DNA from 2 places in the Zhongshania borealis genome. Region 1 is predicted to be linked to the other one. Evidence: predicted binding sites of a transcription regulator. Region 1 holds the regulator's gene; the other holds the start of a gene.
The links. Region 1 encodes sigma-54, which starts transcription at its own class of promoters, with help from an activator protein. Its sites were predicted from a motif close to TGGCACANNNNTTGCNNT; they were not measured.
Positions count from the first base shown of each region.

Region 2: a site for sigma-54 is predicted at 5,335-5,352, ahead of ABD836_RS04285 (ammonium transporter). Genes of this name have one in related genera too.

Region 1 is NZ_BAABDM010000011.1:56,853-66,407, reverse strand. Features, by position in the region: gene yjgA (ribosome biogenesis factor YjgA) at 1-347, opposite strand, end outside; gene mgtE (magnesium transporter) at 365-1,723, opposite strand; gene ABD836_RS17750 (HPr family phosphocarrier protein) at 1,833-2,102, opposite strand; gene rapZ (RNase adapter RapZ) at 2,113-2,970, opposite strand; gene ABD836_RS17740 (PTS sugar transporter subunit IIA) at 2,972-3,421, opposite strand; gene hpf (ribosome hibernation-promoting factor, HPF/YfiA family) at 3,455-3,742, opposite strand; gene ABD836_RS17730 (RNA polymerase factor sigma-54) at 3,824-5,320, opposite strand; gene lptB (LPS export ABC transporter ATP-binding protein) at 5,464-6,189, opposite strand; gene lptA (lipopolysaccharide transport periplasmic protein LptA) at 6,192-6,770, opposite strand; gene lptC (LPS export ABC transporter periplasmic protein LptC) at 6,757-7,323, opposite strand; gene ABD836_RS17710 (KdsC family phosphatase) at 7,325-7,846, opposite strand; gene ABD836_RS17705 (KpsF/GutQ family sugar-phosphate isomerase) at 7,863-8,837, opposite strand; gene ABD836_RS17700 (MlaC/ttg2D family ABC transporter substrate-binding protein) at 9,030-9,555, shown strand, end outside.
Region 2 is NZ_BAABDM010000001.1:902,257-911,811, reverse strand. Features, by position in the region: gene ABD836_RS04310 (serine/threonine-protein kinase) at 1-1,144, shown strand, start outside; gene cysK (cysteine synthase A) at 1,125-2,087, opposite strand; gene ABD836_RS04300 (AAA family ATPase) at 2,287-3,135, shown strand; gene ABD836_RS04295 (vWA domain-containing protein) at 3,139-4,314, shown strand; gene ABD836_RS04290 (TrmH family RNA methyltransferase) at 4,373-5,137, opposite strand; gene ABD836_RS04285 (ammonium transporter) at 5,590-6,894, shown strand; gene ABD836_RS04280 (glutaredoxin family protein) at 6,978-7,247, shown strand; gene ABD836_RS04275 (MOSC domain-containing protein) at 7,244-8,050, shown strand; gene ABD836_RS04270 (transglycosylase SLT domain-containing protein) at 8,047-9,555, opposite strand, start outside.

The sequences.
Region 1 (9,555 bases):
ACGCCCGTGTTTGCCAATTCATCGCGCAGTAGCTCTAGGCGGTGAAATTGTTGGGCTTGTTCGCGCTGGCCTTCTTCACGCTTAGCTAAACCGGCTTCAATCTCAGTTAGGTCAATGTCGCGCATGAGTTTGCCAATGTATTGCAGCTGGCGGCGCAGTGCCTCGCGGCTGGTCAATCGCCTCGCGGTGACTAAGGCTTCCGCTAAATGCTCGTCGAGAATGGGTATTTTCGCTAGCTCGTTGTTGCTGAGTTTAACCAGCTTTTCCCCCATTTGTTGCAGGGCTTGCATTTCTTTTTTTACCGCCGTTTTACTAGGGCGTTCCGACTCTGGCGTTGCTTCAGTCACATTAAAATCCGTTGCTATTAGGCGTAAAAATAGGTGGCTAACCCGAGGAAAGACATAAACCCGATGACGTCGGTGACGGTGGTCAGTACCACACCGCCGGCCAAGGCGGGGTCAATATTCAGTGATTTCATCGCGAGTGGCAGCACGGCGCCGGCCAGTGCCGCGGTGACGAGATTAATAATCATGGCTGCGGCAATAATACCGCCCATTAAGGGATCGCCAAACCAGATAGTAGTCGCGCCCGCCACTATTAAGGCCCATAGCGCGCCATTTATTGCGCCTACTAATATTTCCCGGTTAATTAGCCAGCGGCTGTTATCTCGACTGATGTGGCCAAGCGCCATACCGCGAATAACCACCGTTAAGGTTTGGGTGCCGGCGACACCGCCCATGCTAGCGACAATAGGCATAAGCACCGCGAGGGCGACGACTTTTTCGATAGTGGCTTCAAATAAATTAATAACCCCTGAGGCAATGAAGGCCGTGAGCAAGTTGATTCCCAGCCAAATTGCCCGTCGTGGCGCTGTGGTGAATACGGCGGCAAAGGTGTCTTCGTCCTCGTCCAAACCGGCCATGCTCATCAGCGAGTGGTCAGATTCTTCACGGATAACGTCAACGACGTCATCGATAGTGATTCGGCCAAGTAGTAGACTATTCTCGCCAACGACGGGTGCTGATACCCAGTCATTACGGGCGAAGAGGGTGGCGACTTCTTTGGAGGACATGTCCGCAGAGATCGGTTCGACCTCGGTGTCCATGATTTCCCTCACCGTCACGCTGGGGTCAGACACCAATAGCTTACGTAGTGACAGTATGCCGATGTATTGATCGTTGCGGTTTACGACAATCAAACTGTCCGTCATCTCTGGCAGGCTTTCGTGGCGTCGTAAATAACGCATCGCGACATCGAGGGTGATGTTTGGCCGCACGGTGATCGTGTCGGTGTTCATCAAGCCGCCGGCAGTGTCCTCGTCGAAGGACAATACGTGTTCTACGCGAAGGCGGTCCTGGTGGTCCATGGACTCGAGGACTTCACGAATAACCCGGTCAGGCAATTGCTGGAGAATATCGGCGATGTCATCGGCTTCGAGGCCTTCGGTGATGGCCGCAACTTCCTCGGCGTCCATCTGCCGCAAAAATTGGCTCTGCACCTCGTCATTGAGATGTTGAAGGATGTCGCCTTCATTTTCAGTGTCGATAAGCTGCCACAAGACACTACGGATCTTATGTGGCGTTGATTCAATGAGGTGAGCGGCGTCTGCGGGGGGCAGGCCGTTTAGCATGCGACGAATTTGCAGGAATCCGCCGGAACCCAAAGCGTCATTGAGGGTTTTGAGTTGGCTCTCGGTTTGTAGTTTGTCTGCAGTCTGGGCCATACCTATCCCTAGCCTGAGCCGTAATGGATTTGTAAGAAGTCTGGGCAATTATCCTTGAAAGCGCGTCGCGCAACAATCCACAGAGTAATCGCGAGTAAAATAAACTTTATTACTCTCCTTCGCCAAAGCGTTGATTTATCAGGTCTTGTATTGCAGCGAGGGCTGCCGTCTCATCACTACCTTCGCAGCGCACCGTAATGTCACTGCCTTTGCTGGCGGCGAGCATCATTACTGACATAATACTTTTTCCGTCGACACTTTTGTCGCCAATAGCAAGCGTGATTTTTGAACTATATGCGCCAGTAGTAGCAACGAGCTTGGCCGCAGCGCGGGCGTGTAACCCCAGTTTGTTGATGATTTTGATTTCTGCTTCGACCATCGTGTCGCCTCTAGTTCTGGAGTTCGCGATGGCGAACTTGGAGGTCTGGGTAGCTACTGCGCATTGCCTCAGCCAAGGATTCAGCCATATATACTGAGCGATGCTGGCCACCGGTGCAACCAATGGCAACCGTGAAATAGCTGCGGTTGCTGGCTTCTATTTTGGGTAACCAAGTTTGCAGATACTGCAAAATGTCGCGGCGCATTAGCTGGACGTCGGCTTGGCCACTAAGGAATTCCTGCACCGCCTGGTCCTTGCCAGTAAGGCTGCGCAAATTTTCTTGCCAGTGCGGGTTAGGTAGCATCCGTAGGTCGTAGACTAGGTCTGCATCGATCGGCAGGCCGCGTTTAAAGCCGAAGGATTTAATTTGCACAGCTAGGCGGCTGGCGTCAACGCCAAGAATGCGGTCGCGAATAGCGGCGCGCAGCTCGTGTACCGTCATATCGCTGCTGTCGATGGCCAGCGAGGCTTCGACCACAATCGGCTCCAGTAACCGTGACTCAAGCTTAATTGCATCGGCCAGTGGCAGGGAGTCAGTTGTTAGCGGGTGGCGACGGCGTGTTTCGCTAAAGCGTTTGATGAGTTTGTCGTCTGCGGCATCGAGAAAAACTATTCGTAGGCGAGCATGTTGCTGAACTTGCTCGCAGAGCCCTTTGAAGCGCGCTAGGCCGTCTTGGGAATTGCGAGCGTCGATACAGACGGCAACTTGCTTGTGTACTTTGAGTGGGCTTTGGGAAAGCTCACGAACCAACTCTGGAAGCAGCGACACGGGAAGATTGTCGATCGCGTAAAAGCCCTCATCCTCGAGTTGGTGGAGCGCAGTACTTTTGCCTGATCCAGAGCGGCCGCTGAGAATGATGAGTTCCATACTAAGCTTGCAGAGCTCGGTCTAGCAGGGCTTGGTCGGAGCTTGCGCTGCGCAGGCCGCTGCGGAATTCTTCTTCATTAAACGCGGTGGCCAGTGCGCCCAACACTTTGAGGTGCTCGTCGTGCGCTTCTGCGGGAACGATAAGTGCAAATACGAGGTCGACGGGTTGGTCGTCAATAGCTTCAAAATCGATAGCTTGGTCGAGTTTGAGTAACATTCCGGTGATGGCGGTGCAGCGGCTGCTGCGGCAGTGCGGGATCGCTACTCCGTGACCAATGCCAGTACTGCCAAGGCGCTCTCTGGCAAGTAATTCATTAAATAATTCATCGGCGTCAAATTCACTGTTGTCAGCGCTAATGCCTGCCGAAATAAATTCGAGAAGTCGTTTTTTGCTCGTAATAGACGCACCGCTATGGGTGCGTCCTAAGGTAAGAATGGAATTGAGTATCATGGTTTCTTGCAACAGTGGGTTAGGTCAGGGGCCTTAGCGGCCCAGGGTTTTTTCTTTGTGCTTTATCAGTTGTCTATCGAGCTTGTCGGTCAAACTGTCGATTGCCGCGTACATATCCTCTGATTCACAAGTGGCAAATAAGTCGGCGCCGGCAACGTGCACAGTGGCTTCGGCTTTTTGGATCAGTTTTTCGACGGACAGAGTGACGTCGGTATTGGTGATGTTGTCAAAATGTCGTTGAAGTTTGCCGAGCTTAGTATTGACGTAATCGCGAAGAGACGGGGTGACGTCAACGTGATGACCACTAACAGTAATCTGCATATTTTGCTCCTTCATCGCTGAAAATAACTAGCGCCTCACGGCGCGTGTATGACGACAATGACCGTAACAGGGGCACTGCCACTATACCAGTCGTTTCCGCTCGTTAGAGGGCGGAATAACCAGTGATTCTCGATATTTTGCAATGGTGCGACGGGCGACTTGTATGCCCTGTTCACCCAGTAAATCGGTGATCTTGCTGTCGCTTAAGGGTTTGCGGGGATTTTCTGCCGCCACCAGTTTTTTGATTAGTGCACGAATGGCCGTAGATGAGCATTCGCCGCCGGTATCGGTAGATACATGGCTTGAAAAAAAGTATTTTAGTTCAAAAATACCGCGTGGCGTGTGCATGTATTTTTGTGTTGTTACGCGGGAAATAGTGGACTCGTGCATACCAACAGCTTCAGCAATATCGTGTAACACCAAGGGTTTCATTGCTTCGTCGCCGTACTCTAGGAAGCCGCGTTGGTATTCGACAATCTTAGTGGCGACTTTCATTAGAGTCTCATTGCGGCTAAGCAGACTTTTAATAAACCAGCGCGCTTCTTGCAAATTGTCGCGAATATAGTCGTTGTCACTGCTATTACTGCTCTTTCTGGCCAGCGCGGCGTAGTGCGCATTAATTTGAATTTTAGGTGCAATGTCGGGATTTAGCTCTACCAGCCAACGATCTTCTTTTTTGCTAACAAACACATCGGGAACAACATATTCGGTGTCGTCGGCACCAATGCTATCGCCGGGCGTTGGGTTGAGAGACTGAACCAGTTTTATAATGTCGCGGAGCTGTTCTTCCTTCAAACGGCAGCGGCGCATTATTTGGTTATAGTCGCGATTACCCAATTGCGCCATATATTGGCTAACAACAAGACGGGCTTCTTCAACTAGCGGTGTGTCTGGTGGTAGTTGCTTGAGTTGAATTAACAGGCATTCTTGCAAATCGCGCGCAGCTACGCCTGGCGGATCAAACTGCTGGATCAGATGTAAAATCGCATTAAATTCTTCGATTTCGATTTCGTCACTGGCAAAACCGTCTACGAGATCTTCGGCGCTTACCGTGAGTCGGCCGTTATCGTCAATGGCGTCGATGATGGCCTCGGCAATCAGTCGATCGATATCGGACAGGCGGCTAAGATTTAACTGCCAGCGCAAGTGGTCTTGTAGAGTATCTGCGCTGGAGTTGCGGTAATCGTTGCTGTAATCACTGTCCTCTGACGCCGAACCGCTGCCAGAACCACTGCTGGTGCCGCTGGACTGATAGACGTCGTCCCACTGGCTATCTACGGGTAAATCGTCGGGGATATCGCTGCGTTCGGCCCACTCAGTATCTGCCTCAGGCTGGGGGGCCTCGGTTTCTTGATCGCTACTTTTTTCGGCTTTCTTAGGTTCGGCAGAGGTGGGCTCGGTATTCACTTCAAAATCATCGCTGTCGTCGCTGATTTCGAGCAGGGGGTTAGAATCTAGTGCCGATTGAATTTCTTGCTGAAGATCGAGGGTGGAAAGTTGTAATAAGCGAATCGCCTGTTGCAGCTGGGGTGTCATTGTCAGGCTTTGACCGACTTTGAGCTGTAGCGATTGTTTCATAGGCAGTGTCTTCTACAACAAGAGAGTGGTAACACGAGCAAGCTGTTTTTGCCCTACCGGCAATAATTATGCCTCTCTCTCAGTGTAGTCGGGACAATCATTGCCTGCAATACCTGTGCCGATTCATTTGTTGGTTGTCGGCGTTATAAGGTGAATTTGTCACCGAGGTATATGTCTCGAACGATCTGATTATTTAGCACGGTATTGGCGTCGCCCTCGGCAACGATACGGCCTTCGCCGACGATATAAGCCTTATCGCATATATCGAGGGTTTCGCGAACATTGTGGTCAGTAATGAGTACGCCAATACCCCGAGCCTGCAAGTGTTTAACGATGTTTTGAATGTCATTTACAGAGATCGGGTCAACGCCGGCAAAGGGCTCATCCAATAGGATAAAACTGGGTTCTGTGGCCAGTGCTCTCGCTATTTCAACCCGGCGTCGTTCGCCGCCAGAAAGTGCCATTCCCATTGAGCTTCGAATATGTGTTATGTGGAATTCTTGCAGTAGCGACTCAAGTTTTTCTTTACGCTGCTTGCGATTGAGGTCGCTACGGGTCTCAAGAATCGCCATGATGTTATCGGCGACGGTTAATTTGCGAAATATTGAGGCCTCTTGTGGCAGATAGCCCACGCCATTTTTCGCGCGTCCGTTAATCGACAGTTTGGTAAGGTCGCGGTCGTCGAGACGTATGGTGCCGCGGTCGGCATTGACGATGCCCACAATCATGTAAAAACAGGTGGTTTTACCCGCGCCATTTGGACCTAGCAAGCCTACAATTTCGCCGCTGCTTATGGTGAGAGAGACATCTTTGATGATTTCGCGACCCTTATAGGCCTTGGCGAGATTACTTGCTTGCAAAACAGGCATGGTTAGCGCAATTCTCCGCTGAGGGCATTGTCTGGGGTCGGCTCACTAGCCTCATTCGCTTTGTTGCTTTCGGGCTGTTCGCTGTCGGGGATGGCTTGCGGTTGCAGCGTCATTTTTACGCGATTTTCTTTTTCGGTGGTGCCGCCGTCGGCGATCACCATTTGCTTGCGACCGCTATAAACCACGCGGTCACCAGAAATTTTGGAACCCTGGTGAGTAATTGACGCATTTTTTTCAAGAAGAATTTCTTCTTGCGCTAGGCTGTATTCAATCCGCTGGGCGCTGGCGATAACAACGCCTTCTTCGGCGCGAGGCTGCTGCTCGAAATAGGCGGGGCTGCCCTCCGCAACGACTTTTTCAACTTTACGATCCGATTCTATGATGGTCAGTTTGTCGGCGCGAATTTTCAGTGAACCTTGGCTCATGCTGACGTTGCCAACATAAACACCTTGGTTGTTCTCGTAAATAGCCCGGTCAGAGCTCAGGTTAATAGCCTGCTTACGATCGTCGGGTAAGCTTAGCGCTGAGCTGCTGATGGCGAACAGAAAGCTAGCTATTAGCGCGGCATTATATGGGGTCATAGTGGCCTTTTACCTGGTCGAGGAGTTCAACGCGTTCATTTTTCATACTGGCTTTAAGGCCAACGGAACGCGTTTTGCCATTGCGTAGCGATAGCGTTAATGGCTGGTCGGTAGTCACTTCGCTGCTATCCAAGTTTATTCTCAGTAATTCGGTACTGATTTGCGCTTGGCGAATTAAATCTTTGACAAGCACGGTGTCGAGTAAGGTCAGCTGTTCGCCGTCTTGAGAGAGCTTTCCTGCCTTGGCGCTGGCAGTCCACGGGCGCTGGTCAGCGATATTGCCGATATAAAATGGGTCTTGCAATGATATTGAGCCGTCGGAAATTAGTCGTTCAGCGCTGCTTGCGCGCCATTTGTAGGCAATTTCACCGTCCCGACTGTACTTAATGCCGTCGACTTGGCTTAAGTGGGAGTCGGCGTCGGGCATTGCCTCAAAGCGCTCGACAATGCTTAATTTGCCGCTTTCACTGTACTGGGTGAGGTAGACCACTGTGCCGGCCATTGCTGTAATGGCCGATAGCACAGAAAATACGGTGAATTTTATTTGTTTCATTTTAGAGGTATTGCTCCAAGGCATTATTGAGCTTGCCCTGCGCTTGCAGAATTAGCTCGCAAACCTCTCGAATAGCGCCACTGCCGCCGGCAGCGCGGGTTTGCCAGTCTGCGTGGCGGGCAACAAATTCATGACCGTTGGCAACGGTAATGCCAAGCCCAGCTTGGCGTATGGCCGATAAGTCCGGAAGGTCGTCGCCGACGTAGGCAATGTCTTTCATTTCGAGGCCGAGGTCGGCTCGCAATTCCTCAAGGGCAACCAGCTTGTCTTCGCGGCCCTGATAGATCAATTCAATTTTTAACTCACCGGCGCGGCGTTTTACCAATTCAGAGCAGCGGCCGGTGATAATAGCTGGCGTTATGCCGGCGTCACGCAATAGTTTGATGCCGAGCCCGTCAAGAATACTGAAGGCCTTCATTTCTTCGCCGCTATTGCCAAAGTACAGGCTGCCATTGGTCAACACGCCGTCGACATCCATCGCCAATAGTTTGATGGTTTTTGCTTTCTCAATCACGCTGTGCATATTTGTGGTGATTTCCCTAGGCAACGCCGGCTTTGAGCAGGTCGTGGGTGTGTATGACGCCAACAGGTTGGCCGCTGTCGTTTACGGCAACCAGTACCGTGATTTTATTGTCTTCCATAATACGCAGCGCTTCGGCAGCCATCATGCCGGGCTTAATGGTACGACAATTGCGGGTCATAATGTCATCGATAGGACATTGGTGTATATCGATACCGCGGTCTATGGCGCGGCGTAAGTCGCCATCGGTGAAAATGCCGGCTAGCACGCCATCTTGGTCAACGACGGTTGTCATCCCCAAGGTTTTACTGCTCATTTCCAGTAGGGCGCCGCTCAGCGCGCTGCCCAAAGTGATTTTGGGGATGCTGTCGCCTGTATGCATTATGCTGTCGATTTTTAATATGAGTCTCCGGCCCAATGCGCCTCCTGGATGCGATAGTGCGAAATCATTGGCGGTAAAGCCTCTCGCTTCGAGTAAGGCGATGGCCAGTGCGTCGCCCATTACCAAAGTAACGGTGGTGCTGGATGTTGGGGCGAGGTTAAGGGGGCATGCTTCCTCCGCCACGCCGACATTTAAGTGGACGTCTGCGGCGGTGGCGAGTTCGGAGTCGGGATTTCCTGTTAGCGCTATTACTGGCACTGCCAACAGTTTTAGTAGCGGCAAGATAGTAATTAGCTCACCAGTCGTGCCTGAGTTCGACAGTGCAATGACGACATCTCCCGCAGTGATCATTCCCAAGTCACCATGACTGGCTTCACCCGGGTGCACAAAAAAGGCCGGTGTGCCCGTGCTGGCAAGGGTGGCGGCAATTTTATTGCCGATATGGCCCGATTTCCCCATTCCGGTCACAACGACGCGGCCCTTGCATGCTAGTAAGATGTCGCAGGCTTTGCTAAAACTTTCGTCAATGCGGTCGGCGAGAACGGCTACGGCATCTCTTTCCATACCGATAACGCGCAGAGCAGAGCTAGTATATGATGTGCTATTGGTCACTCGGGATTACCTAGATTATTGAAATTGCCTGTTAAGCTTGGGCTAATGTTAGCTATGATAATTTCCAATGTGACAAAATAACAGGATTAGCTGTCCTTAGATGTGGGAGACATTCCCATAATTCGAGGTCGAAGCTTGCAGTTGGTAGTGATGTGCCGTGTTTAAACGGTTAAAAATTATTGAGGAAACGATATGTACAAGCGATTTTTTCTTGCCGCATTTATGGCGATTGGCATGCTGGCTCCGGCATATGCAGCAGAAAAGGGGCCTTATGAGGTTGTGGCCGACACGACACAAGAGCTGGTGAAGGTTATTGAAGAGGCGCGTAGTTATATCGATAAGGACCCTAAGCGCTTTACCTCTGAAGTACGCAGGATTATGGATGACGTGGTCGATTTCCAGAGCTTTGCTCGGGGCATAATGGGCAAGTATGGCAGTCGCCGCTATTACGAGAGTTTAAAAACCGATGCAGAGCGTGCTCAGTTTCGCGATCGGGTAATGCGCTTCACCAATAGCTTTAAAGATGGGCTGATCAATACCTATGCGCAGGGCTTGTTGGGATTTAATGGTAACCGCATCGAAGTTTCGCCGCTTGCAGACGATGTAGACCTGTCGGGCAGTGTGGGTGTACGCCAAGATATTTATGGTGAGCGCGCTAAGCCCTATCAAGTTATGTACACCGTTCGCCAGGGTTCAGATGGCAAATGGAAGCTGCGTA
Region 2 (9,555 bases), on a different contig from region 1:
CGATCAGCGGAAGTTAGAGGCTAAGCATAAAGACCCCTACGTCGCCATTAAGTTAATCACTGGTGATTTTTCCCAAGACCCGATGGCGTATATTTCCCTGCAGCGGGAAACCGATAAGTCACAAAAGCTAGCACATCCCAATATTATTACCGTTTACGATTTTGATCGTGACGGCGATGTTTTTTTTATGACCATGGAGGCGCTTAAAGGGCGTACTCTCGATCAAATAATCAAAGACAGAGAACATTGTCGCGACCACGCGGGCGAGTATATCGCCGCCATCGCGCAAGGTATCGCCTATGCACATAAACGCAATATTCTGCATTCAGATCTGAAGCCAGCAAATATTTTTGTCACCGATGAAGGTGTTGTGAAAGTCTTGGATTTTGGCATTGCTCGGGCGTTATATGGCTCCGGAGACGATATTGGCGAAGTTGTTGGCCTGACGCCGGGTTACGCTAGTTGCGAGATGATTGCTGCTGCGCCCCCGCATACCTCTGATGATGTCTACGCTATCGGTATCATTGCCTACCAGTTGTATACCGGCGAACATCCGTTTGCTAAAAAGAAGGCAACGATCGCGCGGGATGAAGGCTTGCGGGCTAAACGCATTAAAGGTATTCCGAACTACCAGTGGCAGGCAATTAATAGCGCGTTGGCATTTAATCGCGATGAGCGTTGCCATGACGCTGGGCAATTCTATCGCAAGTTCACTGGGGCCGGTCGAGGTATTCGCCAACTTAGCCTCGCCTTATTTGCATTGCTGCTGGGTTTTGCTGCGTATGTAGCACTATATGAGCCTGAATTGGGGCCTGAAATTCCTTTTGAAGAACTGCCAGTTGCTGTTCAGCAGCAATTTAGCGCGCACCTGGCCGAAGCGGATTTAGCCCTGAAATTTAATGACGTAAACGGTGCTTTGTTCTATTTAGATCGAGCGTATGTGCTGCACCCCCGTAACCCGGAGGTTATGGATAAGCTTGAGGAGTTAGTTGCCAATATGACTGCTGCTATTCGAGCCGCGCAAGTCGAGCCTGCGCAGCGCGTTCAGCAAGTGGATGAACTCTTGAAGTATGAGTCTCTAGTGCAAAATCCGACGCTGCTCAATTTGAAAAAATCGCTGTCGACTAGCCCTCAATCTCCGTAAATGCGCCTGCAAATAACGCCGAGCTAAGATAACGTTCGGCGGAATCTGGCAGTATTGCAACGATGGTTTTGCCTGCGTTCTCCGGTCGATTGGCAACACGTTCGGCCACTGCCATCGCGGCGCCGCTAGAGATGCCGGCCAATATACCTTCTTCCTTCATTAGACGATGGGCCCATAACATGGCTTCGTCATCGTCAATGGTCTCGACATTGTCGACCATGCTTAAGTCGAGATTACCGGGTAGAAAACCCGCGCCAATGCCTTGGATCTTGTGAGGTGCATGCTGGACTTCACCGCCATTGAGCGCGCTGCGAATCAGGTTACTTGAGCTGGGCTCAATGGCAATTGTGATGATGGCTTTGCCACATTGATTCTTAATGTAGCGAGAAATACCAGACAGCGTACCACCGGTTCCGACCCCCGCGACTAAAATGTCGATTTCACCCTGGGTGTCCTGCCAAATTTCAGGGCCAGTGGTCCGCTCGTGAATCGCAGGGTTGGCGGGATTGCTAAATTGCTGCGGCATAAAATAGCGGCTTGGATCACTGGCAACTAAGGCCTCTGCGGCGGCAATAGCGGCCTTCATGCCCTTGCTACCGTCACTGAGAATGAGTTTGGCTCCTAAGGCCAGTAGCACTTTGCGGCGCTCTATGCTCATGGTACTTGGCATTGTTAACGTGATGGGGTAGCCCCGCGCCGCAGCGACGAAGGCGAGTGCGATGCCGGTGTTACCGCTAGTGGGTTCTACAATCTCCATGCCGGCTTTGAGCAAGCCATCTTGCTCGGCTTGCCAGATCATATTGGCGCCGATCCGACATTTAACGCTATTGGCAGGGTTCCGGCTTTCCATTTTAACCAGAATATTGTGCTGGCTAATGCGCTTCACTTTTATTAACGGCGTGTTGCCAATAGTGAGGCTCAGATCATCAAAAGGGGCGGGCATGGGGATTTCCTGTGCAAGGTGTGAATGGTATCTTGGCGTGATTACGGCCGAAATCGACGATCTTGGGCCGATAACAGATTAATATAGCTGGCCTGATTTGTAATTGCCTTATAATGCCAGCTTGGGTAGTCTTCTGCGCAATCATTTTAATTATCGCCTGAACAGTTTAGAGCAGTGCGACAAGTTTTAGGGAATACCAATGAAATTTACCGGCACCGATTCATATGTTTCAACCGACGACCTGAGTATGGCGGTCAATGCCGCAGTGACTTTGCAGCGTCCCTTACTCATTAAAGGTGAGCCGGGCACGGGTAAAACCTTGTTGGCTGAACAGGTCGCAGAATCCATGGGGAAAACCCTTATTCAGTGGCATATTAAGTCGACCACTAAGGCGCAGCAGGGGCTTTATGAATACGATGCGGTATCGCGCTTGCGCGACTCCCAGTTGGGTAATGAAAAAGTAAAAGACATTAGCAATTACATCCGCAGAGGCAAGCTCTGGGAAGCGTTTGCCGCCGACGAACAAGTGGTGTTGTTAATAGACGAAATCGATAAAGCGGATATTGAATTCCCCAACGACTTACTCGTTGAGCTTGATCGTATGGAATTCTTTGTCTACGAAACTGGCGAAACAGTTAAAGCCAAGCACAGGCCAATCATTATCATTACAAGTAATAATGAAAAAGAGCTACCGGACGCATTTTTGCGCCGTTGTTTTTTCCACTTTATTACTTTCCCAAGCAGGGAAACAATGCAGAAAATAGTTGCCGTGCATTACCCAGATATTGCTAAGGAGCTAGTAGCCGAGGCCATGGAAGTGTTCTTTGAAATCCGCCAGATTCCGGGTTTGAAGAAAAAGCCTTCAACTTCGGAGTTGATCGATTGGCTGAAATTACTACTGGCCGATGAGATCCCTGGTGAAATTCTTAAAAATCGTGATGCCAGCAAGGCGATTCCGCCGCTTTATGGTGCGCTGTTGAAAAATGAACAAGACGTGCATTTGCTAGAACGACTTGCCTTTATGCATCGTCGCGAGAGCCGCAGCTAAACTATGTTAGTACAATTTTTTCTCAGTCTTCGTAATGCCGGTGTACCGGTAAGTATTCGTGAATTATTGGATCTGCTCGCGGGCTTGCAAGCTCGGCTGGCATTTCTTGATGTAGACGAATTTTACCAGTTAGCCCGTTTGTGTATGGTCAAAGACGAGAAGTATTACGACCGTTTCGACAAGGCCTTTGGCAGTTACTTTAGTGAGCTCAATACCCTAGACGACGTTATTGAGGCAATGATTCCTGACGACTGGCTGCGAAAAGAGTTCCTAAAGCAGTTAAGCGACGAGGAAAAGGCCAAAATTGAGTCTTTAGGTGGGCTAGATAAGCTGATCGAGGAGTTTAAAAAACGTCTCGAAGAGCAGAAAGGCCGTCATGCCGGTGGTAATAAGTGGATTGGTACTGGCGGTACTTCACCTTATGGGCATGGTGGTTATAATCCGGAAGGCATCCGCATTGGCGGTGAAAGCACCAACAAAAAGGCGATAAAGGTCTGGGAGCGTCGGGATTTCAAAAATCTGGACGACAGTGTTGAGCTGGGTACTCGGAATATTAAGGTTGCATTGCGACGTTTGCGAAAATTTGCGCGTACTGGCGCTGCCGATGAATTAGACATCAATGACACCATCTCATCCACCGCGAAAAATGGTGGAATGCTGGACCTGAAAATGGTGCCTGAGCGGCATAATGCAGTGAAAGTGTTGTTGTTTTTTGATGTTGGTGGGTCGATGGACCCCCATATTAAGGTGTGTGAAGAGCTATTCTCTGCTGCGCGTACTGAATTTAAGCATATGGAGTATTACTACTTCCATAACTACATCTACGAGTCGGTGTGGGACAACAATATTCGTCGTCACTCCGAGCGAGTGCAATTGCTCGATGTGCTCCACAAATACAGTTCAGACTATAAAATTATTTTTGTCGGCGACGCGTCAATGTCACCCTATGAGATTGTTCAGCCCGGTGGCAGTGTTGAGCATTGGAATGAGGAGTCGGGTGATGTGTGGATGCGTCGGGTCCTTGAAACCTATGAAAAAGTTGCGTGGCTTAACCCTGTGCCGCCATCAGATTGGGATTGGACTCAGTCGATCAAAATTGTTGAGCAACAGCTCGAAGGGCATATGTACCCCATGACCTTAGGTGGCTTAGAAAAAGCCATGGCCTACCTCGCAAAATAGCATTCCATTTTGACTGCAGCGGTAAACTTCCACTGCAGTCTTTCTGGCGGCCGTGTATTTACGCCATAAACGCGATGAGCGATGCAGTCACTGCGACGTTTAAGGATTCGACCCCGTTGTGCATTGGTATCTGCAGGCGGGCGTTGCATAGCTTTTCTATATTGCTACTTACTCCGTCGGTTTCATTGCCGAGGATGTAGATGGTGCTGTGCTCTGACGCATAGTCAAATATTGACTCTTTGGCGTGGGACGATAAACAACATAAGTTGGCGCCATCATCCTTTATTCTTAGTAATTCCTGAGCTAAATCCTCGCAATGGAACAGTGGTGCTTTAAACAAGGTGCCTGCGCTGGCTTTAATCACGAGCGCTGTGAGAGGCGCACCGCCGCGCCGTGGCAGTATAAGCCCGTCAATACCGCTGGCGGCAACTGAACGAATTATCATGCCTAGGTTTTGCGGGTTGGTAATGCGATCTAGCGCTAAATAGCGGCGTGGCGCCGATTCTAGGTGTGATTGGCTAATCTTAGAGCTAGGTTGATAGGCGCTCAGTTGCAAGTCGGCGGCAACCCCTTGGTCTTGCTTACCATTTTTTGAAATCCGCGACAGGGCTTTGCGCTCGTGCATTTCTATTTCGATATTGCGCTGTTCAGCAAGTTGGCGCAGTTCTCTAATAATGCCGTCTTCCTTGTTGCTTTGGGCAAGATGCAATTTGTAGATTTGCATTCCGGGATCCTGCAAGGCTTCGAGCACAGGTTTACGGCCATAGATGGTCAAGAGTTGGTCGAAAAATGCGCGTCGTTGCTGATAATTCTCACTGCTCATAAATTTCGCTTATGTTGTGGAAATGGTCAATTCGCCAAGCTTTGCTGAGGTGGTTTGTCACAGTTAAGCGATATATTGGCGAGCAGAGAATGGTAATAGAAAACGCCGCGGCTTGCCTTGATTTGATTGGCTTTAATTTCGCTTTATAACCCCATAGATGCAGTCGTGCATGATTGTGGTGCTACCGCACTAGATGCGGGCATGATTATTGCTTCTATGTTGTGCGTTTTTGCTCGCGGGTCGCTCAGTATTCCGCCGCCGTTACGATAAGCATTTTTTTTATTGAGCTTAGTTATAATAAAGCTAGTAAAAACAAAGTCTTAGTTTGGTAATAGCTGGTATTTATACAAGGTTAGGCCTTCTTTAGTTTATGGTGGCAGCCCCATCATAGAGCGAATAAATTATTAAGGTCCTATTGTGGTGCACAATATTTGCGCTAGGAGATATTTTTAATGAAAAAGTTGGGTGATTGGCGACCGTTAAGAGTTGCAAGCTTGCTTGCCGTGGTATTTGCACCACAGTGGGGATTTGCTCAGGGTATTGATACTGGGAATACTGCATGGATGCTCACGTCGACGGCGTTAGTGCTATTCATGACGCTACCAGGCCTAGCCCTATTTTATGGCGGTCTAGTTCGCAGTAAGAATGTGCTTAGTGTGTTGATGCAATGCTTTAGTATTACCTGTATGGCATCGCTACTGTGGGTTATTGCCGGTTATAGCCTGGCATTTAGCGAAGGAGGCGCGTTCATTGGCGATTTAAGCAAGGCTTTTCTTGCTGGTGTGGCTGAATCAAGCGTTAGCGGTGACATCCCTGAAACTGTCTTTATTATGTTTCAGATGACGTTTGCCATTATTACCCCGGCGCTCATAATTGGTGGCTTCGCGGAACGGATTAAATTTTCGGCTGTAATGATTTTCTCTGCCTTGTGGCTGCTACTGGTTTATGCGCCGGTAACCCACTGGGTTTGGGGTGGTGGTTGGCTGGCTGAAATGGGTTTGTTGGATTTTGCCGGCGGTACTGTGGTTCATATTACGGCTGGTGTAGCCGCCTTGGTTGCGGCACTTGTACTTGGTAAGCGTCAAGGCTTTGGTCAAATGGCCTTGCCACCACACAATTTAACGATGACCTTTATTGGTGCCGGTATGTTGTGGGTAGGTTGGTTTGGCTTTAATGCCGGTAGTGCGCTAGGTGCCAACGGTGATGCCGGTATGGCAATGCTGGTTACCCATTTGTCGGCGGCTACAGGCTGCCTGACGTGGTCTGCGATTGAATGGAAGCGTTACGGTAAACCAAGTGCTTTGGGCGCCGTTACCGGTGTGGTGGCTGGTCTTGGTACCATTACGCCGGCATCCGGTTTTGTCGGCCCTGCGGGCGCTATGGTTATTGGTTTAAGTGCGGGTATTGTTTGTTTCTACTGTACGCTGGCAATGAAGCAAATATGGAAAATAGATGACTCCTTAGACGTATTCCCCGTGCATGGTGTAGGCGGTATTTTGGGCACTTTTTTGGCTGGGATATTCGCAAGCAGTGAGTTGGGGGTATTTAGCGGTCAGGGGCTCGCTGAGGGTATGACGATTGCTTCGCAGCTTAAGGTGCAGCTGATAGGTATTGCTGCAACCTTTGCATACACGGCAATTATCAGTTTCGGGCTATTTGTTATTATCGACAAGCTAATTGGTTTACGTGTCAGTGCAGATGAAGAAGGGCAGGGCCTGGATATTACTTGCCACAACGAAGTTGGTTACGATTTATAATGTGCGGATGCTAGTGCGTGTTTAAAGCCCGGCTATGCCGGGCTTTTTTTGGATTGTATAAAATAGCGATAAGGAAAAATGCGATGGATATGGACTCAGCGAAGTGCTTCGTCCTGTTTGGCACCTCGGCCTGTCATTTGTGCGAGCAAGCAGAGGCTGTTTTGGCTGCATTTTTGGCTCAGGGTTGCGACTGGGAAGTGGAGCTTGTCGATATAGCGGAGAACGACAATTTAATGGACCGATACGCCTTGTCTATTCCTGTATTGCAAAATAAGCACTCCTTACAGGAATTGTGTTGGCCTTTTGACGGCGACGCAGTGCAGGCGTTTGTCCGTAGTTTGGATTTGTCATGAGCGTGATTGTGTCGTCGTTATATACCTACCCGGTTAAGTCCTTGCGGGGAAATGGTCAGCGTGTATTAGATGTTACGGACTGGGGGCCAGATCGTGATCGCCGCTGGATGGTGATTGACGAATCTGGTCAGTTCGTAACCCAACGTCAGCGGCCAAAGATGTGCCTAATAGCGGCGGAAATTAAGGGCGACGCATTGCGCCTATGGAATTTAAAACAACCTGAAAATGGAATTTGTGTCGATTATGGCCGCGCTAAAATCGAACGCGAGGTCTTTGTTTGGGAAGATAACTGTACGGCGCTAGATGCTGGGGATGAGGCGGCAGAATGGCTCAGCGATGAGTTAGGCGCAAGGCTTCGGCTTTGCTATTTGCCTGAAAGCACGCAGCGTCAAGTGGCGTTGCCGTATGGTGCGCTGGGCGACAGGGTCAGCTTTGCGGACGGATTTCCCTTTTTGCTTTGTAATGAAGCATCGTTGCAAGTCCTTAGCAGCATGCTTGGTCGCGAGCTCGATATACAACGCTTTCGGCCAAATATTGTGATTTCCGGTGCCCCAGCCTTTGCAGAGGACAGTTGGAAGAAAGTTTGTATCGGTGGCGTCGAATTTGATTTAGTAAAGCCCTGCGCGCGCTGCGCTATTCCAACCGTGAATCCTGAAGATGCTAGCCGGGAGCCTGATGTCTTTCGTGTACTGCAAGCGCATCGCAAGCGCGATGGCGAAGTGTATTTTGGTCAGAACATGATCCACCGCGCACATGGTGCAGTCGCTGTAGGCGACGCGGTGGATGTTTTACTAACTAACTAGTTTTTGAGTGCTGTTGAGCTGGTTTTAGGTCCAATTTGGCGCTCGGTCTGGGCTAATAATGGCCGGTCTAGATCCAGTTTTTCGGCATAGATAACACTGAACGCAAGCACATTTTTGATGTATTCACGGGTTTCGCCGTAAGGCAGATTTTCTATCCATATGTCAGCTGGCATGTCTTGGGCCTGGCGCAATAAAACCCGTTCAATTCGGCCTGGTCCCGCGTTGTAAGCAGCGGTTGCTAAAATGCGATTACCACCGAATTGCTCAAGGAGTTGGCCTAAATAATAACCGCCCATGGCAATGTTTTTTTCCGGTGTGAGCAAGTCTTCAGTCTTGGGGTTTGGCAGGCCCATCTGTTTGGCAACAAGTTTTGCTGTGCCCGGCATTAGCTGCATAAGGCCGCGAGCGCCAACACGGGAGTTCGCGGCGGGCGCAAAGGCGCTTTCTTGTCGGGCAATGGCATAAATCCATTTTAGCTGGATTCTTTCTCGCGCGGCTATTTTGCTAAAGCTGTCGTGATGCGGGGTGGGAAAGCGCAATACGAGGTCGTTCCATTCATCAGCGCGTAGCGCAGTCATGATAGCTTGGTAGGGCCAGTCCCAATCGAGTGCAAGCTGGGCGGCAGCAACTTGCTCGGCTTTATTGAGGCTGCGCATTGCGTAGGCCCACTCTAAATTTGCGGTGGCTGGGTCGCCCATCAAAAGGAGCTCTTTTGCGCGGCCAATTGCACTGTGTTGCTCAATCTCAGCAATAAGTGTGGCGTCTAGGCTGCGAGTACTGCCAAGTTGGTAGTCTTCATTTAGGATGTCGGCGGCTAAAAAGCTATAGTAGCCGCGCTCAGCCGCGAGTTTCTGAAGCTCGAGCTGCGTGCTAACGCTCAGCTCGCCACGCAGTTCTATATCTGCTCTGGCTGACCAATATCGCCAGTCAGATTTTTGCTTTTTGTCATCGGGAAGAAATTGGACAATGCGTTTTACGCCTGCCCAGTCGCCGTCTTTTAAGGCGAGGCGGATGCGCCACTCCGTTAGATAGGGATCTTCGTAATTGGGGTCGGTAGCCATCACCCAATCCCGGGTGTAATCCGCATCGCTGGCGATGATTTGACGTGCCATGCTGTCGCGCAATGCGTAATTTTGGCTGGCAGTAAATTTTAATTCGCGATCGAGTTGTTGCCACAGGGTGTTGGTGCGTTCGAAGTCGCCTTTTGCTAAGCGTTTTAAGGTGTGAACGGCAATGCTGCGGCTACGATCGTTGCGTGGTAGTGAGATGCCGCGGCGAAATAGCAAATTGGGACTGCGTAGTAACTCGATATAGCCTTCGCTGCCTGGGACTTTGCCTAGGAGATAGCGCGCCATGTCGGTTTGGCCGCTATTTAACGCTAAATTGGCGCGATGCCAATATTGCTGCTCGGTCTGGTGGAGGCTGAGGCGGCTAAACCATTGTTTAATTGGGGCGTCGCATTCCTTAGGAAGCGAGTAGGGCGTGCTCCATAGTGCTGCTATAGC